DNA from 4 places in the Shewanella sp. GD03713 genome. Region 3 is predicted to be linked to each of the others. Evidence: predicted binding sites of a transcription regulator. Region 3 holds the regulator's gene; each other region holds the start of a gene.

Region 1 (3,757 bases), 2.5 Mb from region 3:
AGCCTTCAACACCCGTGATGCTCGCTTTTGGGGTGACTAACCAAAAGAGGGTTTCTTTATTTAAGAAAGGCTTAGCGCGATAGTCCATCATGACTTTGACGTTTACGCCTTTAAGATCTTCATCGATACCAATGTCCTTTACCTTACCGACAGTAAGACCTTGGTATTTGACTAAGGTTTTGCCCACATCGATCCCCGTGGCGCTGGGGAAGTGGATCTGAATTTCAATGCCCGATTCTTTGATGCTCTTAATGCCCAGCCATGCGCCGAGTGCGAGCGCCACAATCGGGAGCAGCCAAATCGGCGAAAAGAGTTTTTTCTTCACAACTTTTGGCGATTCAATTTGTGTCATCTTGAGGTTCCAATCGATCCCAGAGTAAACGAGTGTCTAAAACTTTTGCGGCAAGTTGAGTCAGTAAAATCACCAATGCAAACGCCGTGGCCGCAGGTGCAGGCTTTGCATCGAGTAATTGCCCCATATTGACGAGGGCAACCGTCAAGGAGATCACAAACAAATCGAGCATTGACCAACGGCCAATCCACTCAATCACATGAAATCCCACCATGAGTTTCTTTTTCGAAATCGGCAGATTAAAACTGATGGCACAGAGGTAAGTGGCCAAACCGATAATTTTCACCCAAGGCACTAAAATACTGGCAATAAACACAATAATGGCGATGGGCAACATATCCGAATGCACTAAATGGATAATCCCCGAAAAAATCGTATCGTGGCGCACTTGCCCCTGATTGGTGAGCATTGTAATAGGGTAGAGGTTGGCGGGAACCAACAAAATGGCGGCGGTGATCAGCAGCGCCCAACTTTTTTGTAAGCTGCTGTGATCACGGACATGGAGCTCGGCCTCGCAGCGACTGCAGTGGCTATTGTCACTGCTATTGAGCTGCCGGCACACCCTGCACAGGCACAGGCCTAAGTCTTTTCCCTGTTGCTGCATCTTAGTGTCGCTCCTGCATGAGAAGACTCCACATATGCTCAATATCGTATTCACGCTGTAAAAACAGGGTGACTAAAAAAAGCATGGTGAAGCAGAAGGTGCCCATACCGAAGTAAATATCCGAGAAATCAGATAACTGAAATGATGACACCAAAAAGCTAATCACATAAATCTCCAGCATGGTGAGCTGGGATAGCAGCCCTTGCAGCTTTAACAACTGTTTGAGGCTGCGGCGCCAAAACGGACTGCCCAGTCCCCATTTGACGATCAAAATCTGACTAAGGATCGACAGGATCAATAACCCCGGGCCAATCACGGCGGCGGCGAGCACGGCTAATCCCACGACCCAATAACCTTGGTCGAACACCGCAAAGGCGCCCTGAAACACTGTAGTGGTGCGAATGCTACCCAAAAAGTGGATTTCGAGCACCGGGAAAAAATTGGCGGGGAAATAGAACACCAGCGCGGTAATACACAGCGCTAACATGCCGTTTACCGAGCAGTATGGTGTGTCATAAAGTGCGGTGCTGCAGCGCGGGCATAACGCCCTAACACCCGTAGGTAAGGCGCGCTTTCGAACGGCTAAGTCGCAGGAACGACAGAGGATTACAGAGTTTTCTGCTGTATTTTCATGCATATAAAAATATTAAATTAGCCCCAAAGCCATTGAGAGAGCAAATAATCCGCAATAAAACCATATTACAGGGTGAGATAGCACATTGCTTGACCCATCTCGACAACGAAAAGCGTACTCATAGTACCAGAATAATCAGAACACTTGCATCACTAGTTCACTTTATGTCATCCTGATTACTGTATATAAAAACAGTGCGAGGGCAGTCATGGCAGTTATTACACAGTTTGTCGTGGTAAGAGAAGGGGTGGAGAAGATGACATTTACATCGAAAAAGGAGGCTGACGCCTACGATAAGATGCTCGACATCGCCGATAACCTCATTCCATTTATTCAAAAAGCGCAGCTCGGAATTGATGAAACCGTGAGCGAACAGCTCGCATTCTATTTTGCTAACAATAAAGATGAGCTGACAAACTTGCTTAAAGGCGTGGTTCAAGTTAATAGTACGCCATCAAAACAAAATGTAGCGAAAAAAGCGCCTAAGAAGGACGACGCTGCCGAATAATTTTTTAGGAAGTCTATGAAACCGCAATTTTATGAGTCACTGAATCGTCAAGCGCTGGCCTTACTCGAGGGCGAGGATGATTTAGTGGCTGCCATGGCTAACTTTTCTGCTTTGCTAAACGATAACCTAACCGAACTGAACTGGGTGGGGTTTTACGTGATGCGTGGCGAACAGCTGGTGTTGGGTCCTTTCCAAGGTAAAGTGGCCTGTACCCGTATTCCAATGGGTAAGGGCGTGTGCGGTACCGCCGCGCAAACCAATCAGACGCAGCGCGTCGCCGATGTGCATCAATTTGATGGTCATATCGCCTGCGATTCAGCCAGTAATTCTGAAATTGTTATCCCAGTGCGCGCCGATGGTAAGGTTGTGGCCGTGCTGGATATCGATAGTCCTATTTTTGACCGCTTCGATGAAGAAGACCAAAAGGGCTTGGAATTATTGGTAAAAAGCTTCGAAAACTGCCTATTTGCTTAATTTGCGTACAATAACGCATAATTCATAGTCGCAATCGGTGGCGTGCGCCTTATAATAGCGCATGCACTGATAAGGCTTATTTTGAGCACAGCCGAAATAAGCCTGATAGGTTCAGCCGTGAAAAATTGTTAACTTATATTTTTTAACTTTAGTTAACTCGGCGAGAATGCTAATTTGTACTTTGGCTCATATGTGAGCTTAACCAAGATAAACGACTCGTAAGAAGCTGATTTTTATCACCTCGGATTCGATGTCCCTTTTTAACTGTGGAAGTAATGATGGAATCAACAGATAAGTTGACCGACACCAACGCAATTTTGGCGTATTTGTATGAAACATTTCCTTTGTGCTTTATTGCTGAAGGTGAAACTAAGCCATTAAAAATCGGATTGTTTCAAGATTTGGCTGAAAGGTTGGCTGATGATTCTAAAGTCAGTAAAACTCAACTGCGAGTTGCCTTAAGACGCTACACCAGCAGCTGGCGCTACCTGAAATCGGTAAAAGCCGGTGCACAGCGTGTGGATCTTGATGGTCAGCCATGCGGTGAGTTAGAGCAAGAGCATATCGATCATGCTCAAGCGATGTTGAAAGAAAGCCAAGATAAAGCAAAAGCTAAGCGTGCAGCTCAAGCGCCAAAAACGGCGCCTGCGGGTAAAGCCCCTGCGAAGAAAGCCCCTAAGAAAGTTGCCGTGCCAGCACGTAAGACTGAGCGCCCAGCAAAAGCAGCACCTAAGGCAGAGCCTGCTGTAAACTTAGTTCAAGCGCAATTGACCGATTTAGCGAAGAAGCAACGTGTCAATGTTAAGTTAGGGATGACGCCAGTAGCCGGCGTGATCACCGACATTAACAAAGAGGACATTCATGTTCAGCTAGATAGCGGCTTAACGGTAAAAGTGAAAGCGGAACATATCCTGCTGTAATCATTTAATCAAACGGAGTAACTTGTTGATGCGAAAACTCACTTTGGCTACATCCATTGCCACTGTTTTTGTCGGATTCTCGGCTTGGGCTGTCCCCCCTACGATTCAAATCAGCGAGTTACCCACTCTCAAGCAGGAAGCGCAGCATAAAGTGGCGAGTAAGCGAGTGACGGATTTATACACTCGTTCCCACTATCATAGATTTGCATTAGATGATGCGTTTTCTGCTCAGATTTTTGACCGCTACCTGCAACAACTCGACTAC
Region 2 (3,757 bases), 1.6 Mb from region 3:
GGCGCATTCGCCTCACGCTTGGCTTTTTCGCGTTGTTCAGAGAGATTTTGGATGAGTTTTGGCAGGATCGGTTGATGCCGATTAAACCGCGCGCCCAAAAAACCGGCAACGGTTTCAGGCTCATCTAATGCCGATCCCTCCTCGTCATCCAAGCCTTCAATCAAGCCCTTAGGATCAATTAAAAAAGTCCGGATAATCGATGGATAAAGGCTTTTAAAGTCAAACACTAAAATATGTTGATAAAAACCCGGGACAGAATCCATTACATAACCACCAGGGCTTTCTATCCCTTGGCTAGCAGGCTCTGCGGGCGCGACGAAGCCTGCCCTATGTAAATGCGGTAGGTACAAATGGTTGAATGCGGCGACCGAGGCGCCTACGCGCCCCAGTTCTAACCCCGTTAATTCGGCGCGAGCGAGGGCAAAATCCCACAATTGAGTATGCTCAAAGATATCCCACACTAAGCGACTATCGGTCAGATTATAATGTGCAAGCCCTTGTTTATTTTCGGCATATAGTGCATCAATCTCTTGTGCTCGATTTTCTACATCATGAATCGCTTTGCCTTCACCGAGTAGCGCTTGGGCAACAAACTCCAATGAGAAGCGCTCGAATTGGTAAAAGGCCGCCTTTAGCCAATCGATACCATCGAGCACCACTCGCCCAGGCAAACTTAAGGTTTCTGGCCGAAATTTATTCTCCACCTTCCACTCGAGGAGCGCACCACCGCGACCAATACGCAACGGGATCCGGTGCAACAACGCACGCCGATATAGCAAGGCCAAATCAAAGGTCACCACAGACCAACCAATGATCACATCGGGATCAAACTCAGTAAACCAAGCGATGAGACGATGGATAAGCGCCGCCTCATCGCTCACCCATTCGATGTAGATTGCAGCATCAGGCTGCGGCTCACCCACCATGATAACTTTTTCATAGGGCTGAGATTGCGCATCGCGCCCATAAAGGGCCACGGAATAGAGTAATCCGTCAAAACTGCATTCAAAATCGAGGGAAATTGAACGCAATTTTATTTCCGGCTGCGGCGCAACGGCTTTGGCCCGTACAGCGCTAAAAATGGGCAATTGTTCATCTATGCCAGCGTTACTGACAAAATGCCCTAAAAATGCCACATCGAGCGCTACAAAACGTTCGATTAAAAAACGCTGCTCGGGACGGATATCCGCCTCAAATAAGGGAATACCAGCATCCGTCGCTATCCGCTGTAAATGACGAAACACACTGCTCGACTGGGCATAAATCGCCGCGACGGATTGTCTTTTAAAGCTTTTAAGTGCAAGCGGTACAAAGCGCAGTGCCTGCCCCGGCGTTTGTAACTGCAATGCCGCCATATCGCTTTGATGACAAAAACAAATGTACTCAGAGCCAGGTAACTCCACCAGCACAGGGCCTGAAACGGTGGCGAGATAATACTGCAGCACAAGCGTTGCACCGCGCGTAATAGCATGGCGCGTGAGGACGCGTCCCTGTACACTCACTGGCGCAGCCGTTTCAGGCGGCAGACTCTCGGGGGGATTCAACTGCGGTTTCACTCTAAGGCTCTCGCTGCTTATTGATTCTCGGGACACAGAATAAAATTGCCATAAAATGGCAGAAAAGTTTCTTAGGCTATGCAATCACTGTTATTATGTACAGCATTAATTCGATAAAGTAGTGCCGCATGTTACCTGACAACGTAAAAAACCAGATCCGCGCTATCTATAAAGATATTGCCGCCGCTTTGCCTAATTTTAGGCCACGCCGCGAGCAAAATTTTATGGTGGCAGAAATCTCTAAGACTCTTGCTGGCGACTATGACAAAGATAGACGCATCATAGTGGTCGAAGCGGGTACGGGGATTGGTAAATCATTGTCTTATATTTTGGGCACGATTCCGCTTGCACTTGCGAGTAAGAAAAAGGTCTGTATCGCTACCGCAACCGTGGCGCTTCAGGAGCAGTTGCTGCACAAAGACTTACCGTTTTTTCTCGAACAATCAGGGCTAAACTTTCGCTTTGGTCTGGTAAAAGGGCGCCAGCGTTATGTCTGTTTGTCCAAACTTGCCATGCTGATCGGCGATGATAACAGTACCCAAATGGCCATGTGGCAAACAAAGCCTGATAACAGCCAAGTTGCAATGTTGCAGGAGCTGCTCAGCGACTTTAATGAAGGCCGTTGGAACGGTGAAATCGATACGTTATCGACACCGATACCGGACCATCTCTGGCAACAAATCGCCTGCGATAAACACAGTTGTCATCGGCAACTCGCCAGTCATCGTAATTGCCCGTTTCACAAAGCCCGCGAGGATGTGGACACCTGGGATGTACTGATCGCCAACCACAGTTTGCTGTTCGCCGACTTGGAGCTGGGGGGCGGGGTGATTTTGCCCGATCCCGAAGACGTATTTTATGTCATTGACGAAGCTCACCACTTACCTATCGTCGCCCGGGACTTTTCTAGCGCGCAGGCAACGCTTAGAGGCGCCGCCGACTGGCTAGAAAAAGTCGGTAAGACCAGCGCCAAGTTACAAAATCAAATAAAGAGCAACAATATCATCGCCCCTGCGCAGGCGATGCAGGATCATATCGGAGACTTAATCGCTCAGCTCAATCAAGTCGCCCATTTCTGTGATACCCAGACCAAGCAGTTTGCTAATCCTGAGAGCCGCTATCGGTTCGAACACGGCAAATTGCCCGATGCACTGAAAATCCCCGCCGAGAATCTCGCGGCCACCTCCAATCTCGCCCTCAAGCAATTTAACAAGATGCAATTATTGCTGGCTGAGACGATCAAAGATGGCGACATTCCTAAGCACCAAGCGGAAGCGCTACAGGCCGAAATGGGCTTTATGTTGCAGCGACTCGAAAACCTGCAAAAGCTCTGGAAAATGATGGCAAAGGAAGATTCGACTAAAGGCGCGCCCCTCGCCCGCTGGATTGAATTGCTCACAGGCAAACAGGTCGATTACTTGTTTAGCGCCTCGCCGATTGAAGTCGGTTTTATGCTCGAATCTATGCTGTGGCAAAAGGCGGCTGGCGTCGTGCTGTGCAGCGCAACCCTGCGCGCGCTGAATAACTTCGACCATTTCGCCCATCAAGTGGGATTATCGGTAAAGGACGGCAGTCGTTATCTCGCCCTGCAATCCCCTTTCGATTATCCGAATAACGCCACGCTCTACTTACCTAAGATGAAAACCGAGCCGACGGACGATGCCTATACCGCTGAGCTTGCCGAGCACATTTTGGAGCTGATTGACGGCGAAATGGCCACCTTAGTGTTGTTTGCATCTTACTGGCAAATGGAGAAAGTCGCTGAATTGCTTGAGGGCAAACTCACGCAGGAAATCCTTATTCAAGGAAATGCCCCGCGCCAGCAATTGCTTGAGACCCACAAAGCCAAGTGTGACAAAGGTGAGCCGAGTATTTTGTTCGGCACGGGCAGTTTTTCTGAAGGTCTAGACTTACCCGGAGATTACCTCACCAACCTCATCGTCACTAAGCTGCCCTTTGCGGTGCCGACATCGCCCGTTGAGCAAGCCCATGCCGAGTATGTGAAAATAAAGGGCGGAAATCCGTTTCTGCAACTCACCATTCCAGATGCATCGCGAAAGCTTATCCAAAGTTGTGGTAGATTACTGCGTAAAGAGCAGGATTATGGCCGAGTCACTATCCTTGATAGACGATTAGTGACCAAACGTTACGGCAAATCCTTGCTAGACGCACTACCCCCCTTTAGACGAGTCATTGAGTAG
Region 3 (3,757 bases):
TCCACGCGATTTCGACTTTTGTACTCTCATGGAAGTGAGACGCGACCGCGCCCTTTGATTTCCTGTGGTTGATCATGGCATAAATCATCACGCCAAAAACCACTAGGCCTATGGCGCAGCAGATATACAGAATCGTCATGTGCAGGTGATAAACCTTGTCACTGATTTCTGTTACGCCGGGGGTCATGTTGAACCGCATGTCCGCTGCGGCCAACTGTGGGGCGAATAGCACCACGAGTAAACAATACAACCATTGCTTCACAAGACTTCTCCTCTGCCAATTGCGAATAGCAACTACAAAGAAGAGCAACACAGTAAGTCTCAACTCTATGCAAACTCTTCAGTTCCCAAAAAAGCTTCTCTGACTTCAACGTGCGTTGGCGGCTTACTTTTGATTAAGTATTGTTACTGCTGGTATTAGCCACACTGGCACATACTGCTGAATAAACCCATTATTCTCGATTTTTGTGGGCAAGAGATATTCGATAAATCGTCGATATTTTTTGCCTAAACGGGCGATATATTATGCTCGTCTGAATCAAACATACTTGCTGTTTAAAAATTGATCAAGATCACTTCTTTTTCTAATTGTCTGAAAAATTGCCAAAAAAAAGCCCCACATTCACAGGTGAGGCGGCTTTCAAGGCTAAATACGCAGTGCAAAAATTTTAATGAACAGAGCTAAAAAAACTACCTTGGGCAAAGTGAGCGGGTTGCTTGAGTGTCGCGTCCGCAGTCGAGTGATTTACGACACCTTCGAGCACTATTCCCATGGCGCGAGCGCTCTTGGCCACAATTTGCAAACGACGATTGTCGCGGGCATCGAGTGAGTGGATCCAAGTAATTACTGCGCTTGAAGTGCCACTGGTTAAGGCTTTTTCCATGGCCCACAGGGTTTCGACTTCATCTTTCGCATGGACTAAGAGAACTCGGTCCATACGCACGCCAGCGTTGGCCAGTAACTGCTTGTAGCCAATACTCGGAGGGTTGATGAGCACGACCCAGCGGCCTTGTTGGCTCAATTGTGCTAACTGCTTGCTAAGCTGCATCAGCTCTTGGCGCCCTTGGCTCTCGGTGGGCATAGTGATAATAGGCGTATGCTGCCAGTCAGTATCGGTTTCGCGTACCGCATCGAGCCATAAACCGGGGTGACGCGGGGCATTACCTAGTAGTTTGTTCATAGCCAATCTCCATTGCGGATCACCCCTACGGCGAGCCCTTCTATTGTTAGACTTTGGAAACTTAAATCGACTTTAATTGGGGAGTAATCTTCATTCTCTGCATGTAGATAAACGAGATTCCCTTTCTTTTCAAAGCGTTTAACTGTTACATCATCGTCAACGCGAGCAACAACTACTTGGCCATTGCGCGCTTGCTGTACTTTATGAACGGCGAGCAGATCCCCCTCGAGGATACCGATGTTCTTCATACTGTCACCTCTGACACGCAGTAAGAAATCGGCGGCAGGGTGGAACATGCTAGGGTCGACTTGGTAGTACTGTTCGACATGCTCTTGGGCGAGAATAGGTTCGCCCGCAGCCACTTGGCCAATCAGTGGTAAGCCTGATTCGCTGTTATCTTCTTCCTCAACGGGGAGACGGATCCCGCGGGAAGTGCCAGGCATGATCTCGATGCAGCCTTTTTTCGCCAATGCCTTAAGGTGTTCTTCGGCAGCATTTGCACTTTTAAAACCCAAACGGGTGGCGATTTCGGCCCGGGTGGGTGGCATGCCAGTCTCGGCAATATTACGTTTAATCAGCTCTAAAATTTCGGCTTGGCGTGGCGTCAACGGTCTCATGTTCTTTCCTGTTTTTCTATACAGTTACTGTTAGTATATACAGTATTATTCGTAGTGCAAGTATTAACCACTTTTTAACGCGATTGGAGAGTATTAGCGAATGTTCCCTAGAATCTGGTATTCTATGGGGCTAATGAACGTACTTACATTGCATAAGAATAATGCCTAAACAAGACTCTCTTTGGTTGAAATCATTACGCTGGATCCAAAAACACTTAGTGCACACTATTGTTGTGCCGCAGGATCCCTTTGCCGATCTGAATCTGGACGCCTCCAGACCGCTTGCTTATGTAATGAAAACAGAATCCCTGAGTGATATTGCTGCGTTAAGCGAGATCACCACTAAGCTGGGTTTGCCAAGCCCCTACGAGCCGCTCGTGGTAAATGGCGTTGTCGCGCCCCGCGTCGTTTGTCTCGAAGGGCGTAAGCCTTTGTTTGGCGAACGTGCCAGCAATGAGCCATTCCTCGAATGTTTTATGCGTTTGTTGGCTGTCCATAAGGAAAAGCCAGAGTTAGATATTCAGCTGGTGCCTGTGAGTCTGTATTGGGGCCGTACCCCGGGTAAAGAAGACGACACCATGAAGGCGGCTGTGCTTGAGCGCGAGAATCCAACTTGGTTACGTAAGTGCCTGATGATCCTATTTTTAGGCCGCCACAACTTTGTTCAGTTTTCTAATGCGGTATCGCTGCGTTATATGGCCGACGAACACGGCACCGATATGGGGATTGCCCATAAACTGGCGCGGGTGGCGAGAGTGCATTTCCGCCGTCAACGCAAGGTGATGACAGGGCCTGTGTTGCCTAATCGGCAGGCGATGTTCCACTCTCTGTTGAAATCCGAATCCTTACGCAAGGCGATTCAGGAAGAAGCGGCGAGTAAGAAGATTTCCGAAACCCAAGCTCGTGAAACAGCAATTGAATATCTTGATGAAATTGCAGCGAATTATTCCGATAGCCTAGTGCGTATTGCCGAGCGTTTCTTAACTTGGTTATGGAACAAGCTCTACAGCGGTATCAATATCAAAGGTGCCGAGCAAATCCGCCAGCTTCACCATGATGGTCACGAGATTGTGTATGTACCTTGCCATCGCAGCCATATGGATTACCTGCTGTTATCCTACATTTTGTATTACCAAGGCATGGTGCCACCGCATATTGCGGCGGGGATTAACCTAAACTTCTGGCCTGCTGGTCCGCTGTTCCGCCGTGGCGGGGCTTTCTTTATTCGCCGTAGTTTTAACGGCAATAAACTCTATACGGCCGTGTTCCGTGAATACCTCGATCAGTTGTTTGCTAAGGGATATTCGGTGGAGTATTTCTCTGAAGGTGGCCGCTCTCGCACCGGTCGTCTATTGGCGCCGAAAACGGGCATGATTGCCATGACGATCAACAGTGTGCTGCGTGGCATCGAACGCCCTGTCACCTTAGTGCCTGTGTATTTAGGTTATGATCACGTGATGGAAGTGGCGACTTATCACAAAGAGTTGAGTGGTAAGAAGAAACAGAAAGAATCTGTATGGCAAGTCTTTGGTGCTATTCGTAAATTAGGTAATTTTGGCCAAGGTTATGTCAACTTTGGTGAGCCGATTACACTGCAAAACTTCTTGAATGAGACGGCGCCAAACTGGCGCACTGAAGTGGCCGACGATCCCGAACAAAAACCGACTTGGTTAACCCCTGCGGTGAACGTGTTAGCGAATCGTGTGATGACCCGCATTAACGATGCCGCCGCCGCCAGTTCAATCACCTTGACCAGCTTAGTGCTATTGGCGTCGGAGCAAAATGCCCTAGAGCGTTGCTTGCTCGAGCGTCAGTTAGATTTGTACCTGACGCTGCTCAAGCGTGTGCCTTACACTTCGTTTACATCGGTGGCCGAAGGTGATGGCAAGCACTTAGTGCAGCAAGGTTTAGAGCTGAATAAGTTCTCCATCAATGCCGATCCTCTGGGTGAGATAGTAT
Region 4 (3,757 bases), on a different contig from region 3:
TGCTTTGGTTAATAACTCCATTGCGGCGCCACTTTTAGAACAATCTTTATTTACAGACATAGGAATACCTCAGCATAAATTTTATAAACTCTATTTTGTCACGCTTTGTACCAAAGCTGTCCAGATAAATCTTGATTGTTTTCCCGAATTATCTCTCTTAAATAAATCTGCTATTTACAGTGAATTTGGGGAATGTCAGACCACTTGGTAGTAAACTGCTTTGATAAAAAGTCTCTCCTCATGGCCCATTTCTGATCGCGTCCTTGGGCAGCAATGCTCAATGTACCGGTTCCATACCGAGCATTAATCATATCCATGCACTTCATTAAGTCAGGGTTACTCTTGTCGGTGTCAAACAGTGAGTATTGTGCGTGTTTTGCTGGTGTTAGCTCTACCAACCCAACCCCTGAACGATGATACCGGACGCCGGGGTGGAATAGCTGGGGTAACCCCTGCGTCACGGCTGCAACAATTAATCTAGTGTCGTTAGTTGGCACAATCAGTTGATGACTATAACGAAAGCAAACTGGGTTTTCATCGAATGGAGATGATGCGGCGAAGGCAATCAAGTGGCACGCTAAAGAGTCCTGTTTACGCGCTTTAGATGCAACCGTCGAAGCGTGCATTGCTAAGGCCTGATGCAAAGAGTCTGGATCTGTGATTCGCTCACCGTTACTTCTAGTGCTGAAAATCTGCTGTTTATCTGCCCTAACTGAATCCCACATTTTAACTGGCTCACCTCGAAGCTCTCGCACCGTTCTTTCAAGCTCGATGCTAAACATGCGCTTGGCAAGCTTTGGATCCATCTTGGATAATTGCAAAGCTGTATGTATTTGCATTTCAGCAAGTCGTTTTGAGAGTCTTGCACCAACCCCCCAAATATCCGAAGTTTCCATTTTGGCTAGTATCGGTTCCCATTCTTCCGGGTTTCGAAGCACCGCAACGCCATTAAATCCCTGCACTTTCTTTGCCGCGTGGTTTGCAACTTTGCTTAAAGTGAGTGTTGGCGCATAACCAACACAAACAGGTAATCGCGTTTGCTTCCAAACAGTACGACGCAGCTGATGGCCATGCTCGTATAGGTTAGGGTAAAGTTTCATGCAGTCAGACATATCCAGGTAGGCTTCATCAATAGAATAAACATGCTGCCGCTGTGCGAAACCACCTATTACCTGCATTAACTTATTGCTCAAGTCGCCATACAGAGCATAATTTGAACTTTTCACGACCACACCGTACTTATCGCAAATGTCTTTGATTTTGAAGTACGGGGAAAATCGAGTAATGCCAAGTTCTTTAGCTTGCCTGCTGAGCGCAATGCAACAGCCGTCATTGTTACTGAGAATCACTATCGCTTTGCCCCTCAAACTTAAATCAAATACAGCTTCAGCCGAGGCATAAAAATTATTAACGTCTACTAAGGCTAGCAATTCTACCAACCCTCGAGTTTGAGTAATTGTTTAGACCTGTGTAGCCGAATAGAACAAATAACTGTTCCTTCAACAGTAAAGATATCGGTATTATCAATTTCCACTGGTTTATAAACAGAGTTGGCAGATAGCAGCCTGCGCCCATTCTTGTCGAAAATCTTGCAGACGAATTCACCGTTTAGGTTACAGGCTATTACATCTCCCTGTTGAGCATCAACGGCCCTGTCACAAATTAGAACGTCGCCATGGAATATACCTACGTCATTCATTGAATGACCACAAGCCGCGCCAAAGTATGTTGCATTAGCGTGCTTTATCAAAATCTCATGAATTGAACTCTGCAGGTGTTGATATTCCATTGCGGAGCAAAGAAGCCCGGCCAGCGCATTAGGCCTATGAAGACGGAGAGAGCAGACAACATTAGCCTCTACTAAAAAATGTTCAGTATCACTAATTACTATTGGTTGATATGCAGGATTTGCCGATTTAAGCAATCGCCTTTCTTTGTCGAAAATTTTACAAACTGACTCTCCGTTTATGTCGCAGATAATCACATCCCCCTGCTGTGCATCAACAGACCTATCACAAATCAATATGTCGCCTTCGAATATACCCACCCCATTCATGGAGTTATCACTTGCCGCCCCCAGGAACGTCGCACTGGGATGCCTTACCAGTAATTCGTCTATGATTAGCTGCAACTGCAAATAGTCTGCTGCAGGGCTTTCAAACCCGGTAATCCCTGCTTGCAATGAGATTGGACAAACAATCATACGAATGAACACCTGTATTTATATACAGCTAATTCTAGCTGCCAAGCTGGATTTTCACAATATTCCCCGCATGACCCTAACGAAGAGGTATTTCCCCAAACTTAAAGACTCGAAAGTGTCCCGCGCGGGACAGATCTCATTAAACTCTGGGTTCAACAACAAATCCATTTCTGGCCACACGGACTAGCACGTACCAATGAACATCTAAGTCATTGATGGCATATGGCTTAAATGTAATGCGCTGTAAGTACGGAGGAATGAGAGGTGGCGATTACTTAAACGAAACCAAACTAAGAATTGAAAATTTAATATGTTTGCAATAAACAGCCATAGGGGATTGCGCGTTCCAAAATTCGTGTAAATTTGAATTCAACAGCCTGCACAGGCGTACAGCAAAATAGAGACTGATAATGAAAATTAACACAGAAACAATCATTGATGGACGTGACACTCAAGGGCTTATCACTGTTGTAGTTGTCAAACCTTTTGAAGCTATCCGCACCCCTTGCCCACCTGCCGGTACCAAAGGTGAGATTTACAAATTTGAGGGAAACTATGCTTTCGTTCGCTTTCCATTGCCGATGACAGATACTGAAGGTACTACTTGGCTCTCACACGGTACAGACTATGATTACATGCGTCTTGGTTTTGAACTTGATGAAATTGCAGTTGTTGACTAGTAATACGCTCTTGTAAGAAAGGAAAAGGAGTTTGTGGATTCTCATTGAGGACAGGATTTTTTTCATTATCCCGCATCTAATCAAGAAGCTCTCTGTGGTTCAAAATCCCCGAGAGCTTTTTTGTCTAGGTCATTCTTCCTCTACTTTGCCTGCTTCAAATACATTGTATTGCGCGAACTCAGGCTCATGCTCAAATATTCCAAGTAACTATAACCAAGAGCAGGAAATTCAATGAAAAACACAATTAAAACCCAAGTGATGGAAACAGGCAAAGTAATAAAGCGTAACGGCTCGGTGTATCTCATAACGAATTATTACTCTGACGATGGCTATGTTTCGGCTGTTTCGCTTAATTCTCACAACCGCGGTACAACTTTCCAACTCCCTATCGATGAGTGCGCAGTCCATGACGAAACGATTGAGTTAGTTACAATGAGCGAACTAGCATGGAAAGTGAATGAAGTGGACATGGACCTTAAATGCGACAGTGTGCCCTCAGGCATACGTCTAGACATGAAAATTCTTGAGGGTCAGGTATTCCACTTGACTGCGCCTATGCAGCGACAAATGAACAATGACGTGGACGAAGATAGCGGAGAGGTAGAAGGAGCAAACGGCGTGACATTCTATGGTGAACATGAACAGCCATTCCTTGACAGAGTTCGCTCCCTGCTCCCTAAAGAGTTCAACAGCCTAACGATCACTGACGCATGCGAAACAGGTGCATCAGTTCTTATTGCTAGCTGTAGTGGCTCGCAAACATAATACCGCGAGCTTGATTACATCCGGCTTCTCGGACTCAGATTAACTGTTAAAAAGCCGAACGCTCGGCTCACAATCACTGCTAATGAGATATCCAGAATTAATAACGAGC

The links. Region 3 encodes LexA, which represses DNA repair genes until DNA is damaged. Its sites were predicted from a motif close to TACTGTATNNNNATACAGTA; they were not measured.
Region 1: a site for LexA is predicted at 1,768-1,787, ahead of N5E87_RS09380 (YebG family protein). Genes of this name have one in related genera too.
Region 2: a site for LexA is predicted at 1,642-1,661, ahead of dinG (ATP-dependent DNA helicase DinG). Genes of this name have one in related genera too.
Region 4: a site for LexA is predicted at 2,214-2,233, ahead of N5E87_RS21650 (S24 family peptidase). Genes of this name have one in related genera too.

The regions. Positions count from the first base shown of each region.
Region 1 covers NZ_JAOCIW010000001.1:2,094,946-2,098,702, forward strand. Annotated here, with positions in the region: gene N5E87_RS09365 (MlaD family protein) at 1-352, opposite strand, end outside; gene N5E87_RS09370 (paraquat-inducible protein A) at 339-956, opposite strand; gene N5E87_RS09375 (paraquat-inducible protein A) at 958-1,593, opposite strand; gene N5E87_RS09380 (YebG family protein) at 1,799-2,098, shown strand; gene N5E87_RS09385 (GAF domain-containing protein) at 2,114-2,572, shown strand; gene proQ (RNA chaperone ProQ) at 2,851-3,492, shown strand; gene prc (carboxy terminal-processing peptidase) at 3,521-3,757, shown strand, end outside.
Region 2 covers NZ_JAOCIW010000001.1:3,031,771-3,035,527, forward strand. Annotated here, with positions in the region: gene N5E87_RS13435 (DNA polymerase II) at 1-1,544, opposite strand, end outside; gene dinG (ATP-dependent DNA helicase DinG) at 1,685-3,757, shown strand.
Region 3 covers NZ_JAOCIW010000001.1:4,643,121-4,646,877, reverse strand. Annotated here, with positions in the region: gene coxB (cytochrome c oxidase subunit II) at 1-262, opposite strand, end outside; gene N5E87_RS20320 (SulA-like leucine-rich domain-containing protein) at 669-1,181, opposite strand; gene lexA (transcriptional repressor LexA) at 1,178-1,798, opposite strand; gene plsB (glycerol-3-phosphate 1-O-acyltransferase PlsB) at 1,960-3,757, shown strand, end outside.
Region 4 covers NZ_JAOCIW010000002.1:83,086-86,842, reverse strand. Annotated here, with positions in the region: gene N5E87_RS21660 (hypothetical protein) at 1-60, opposite strand, end outside; gene N5E87_RS21655 (Y-family DNA polymerase) at 171-1,430, opposite strand; gene N5E87_RS21650 (S24 family peptidase) at 1,433-2,203, opposite strand; gene N5E87_RS21645 (hypothetical protein) at 2,614-2,883, shown strand; gene N5E87_RS21640 (hypothetical protein) at 3,115-3,648, shown strand.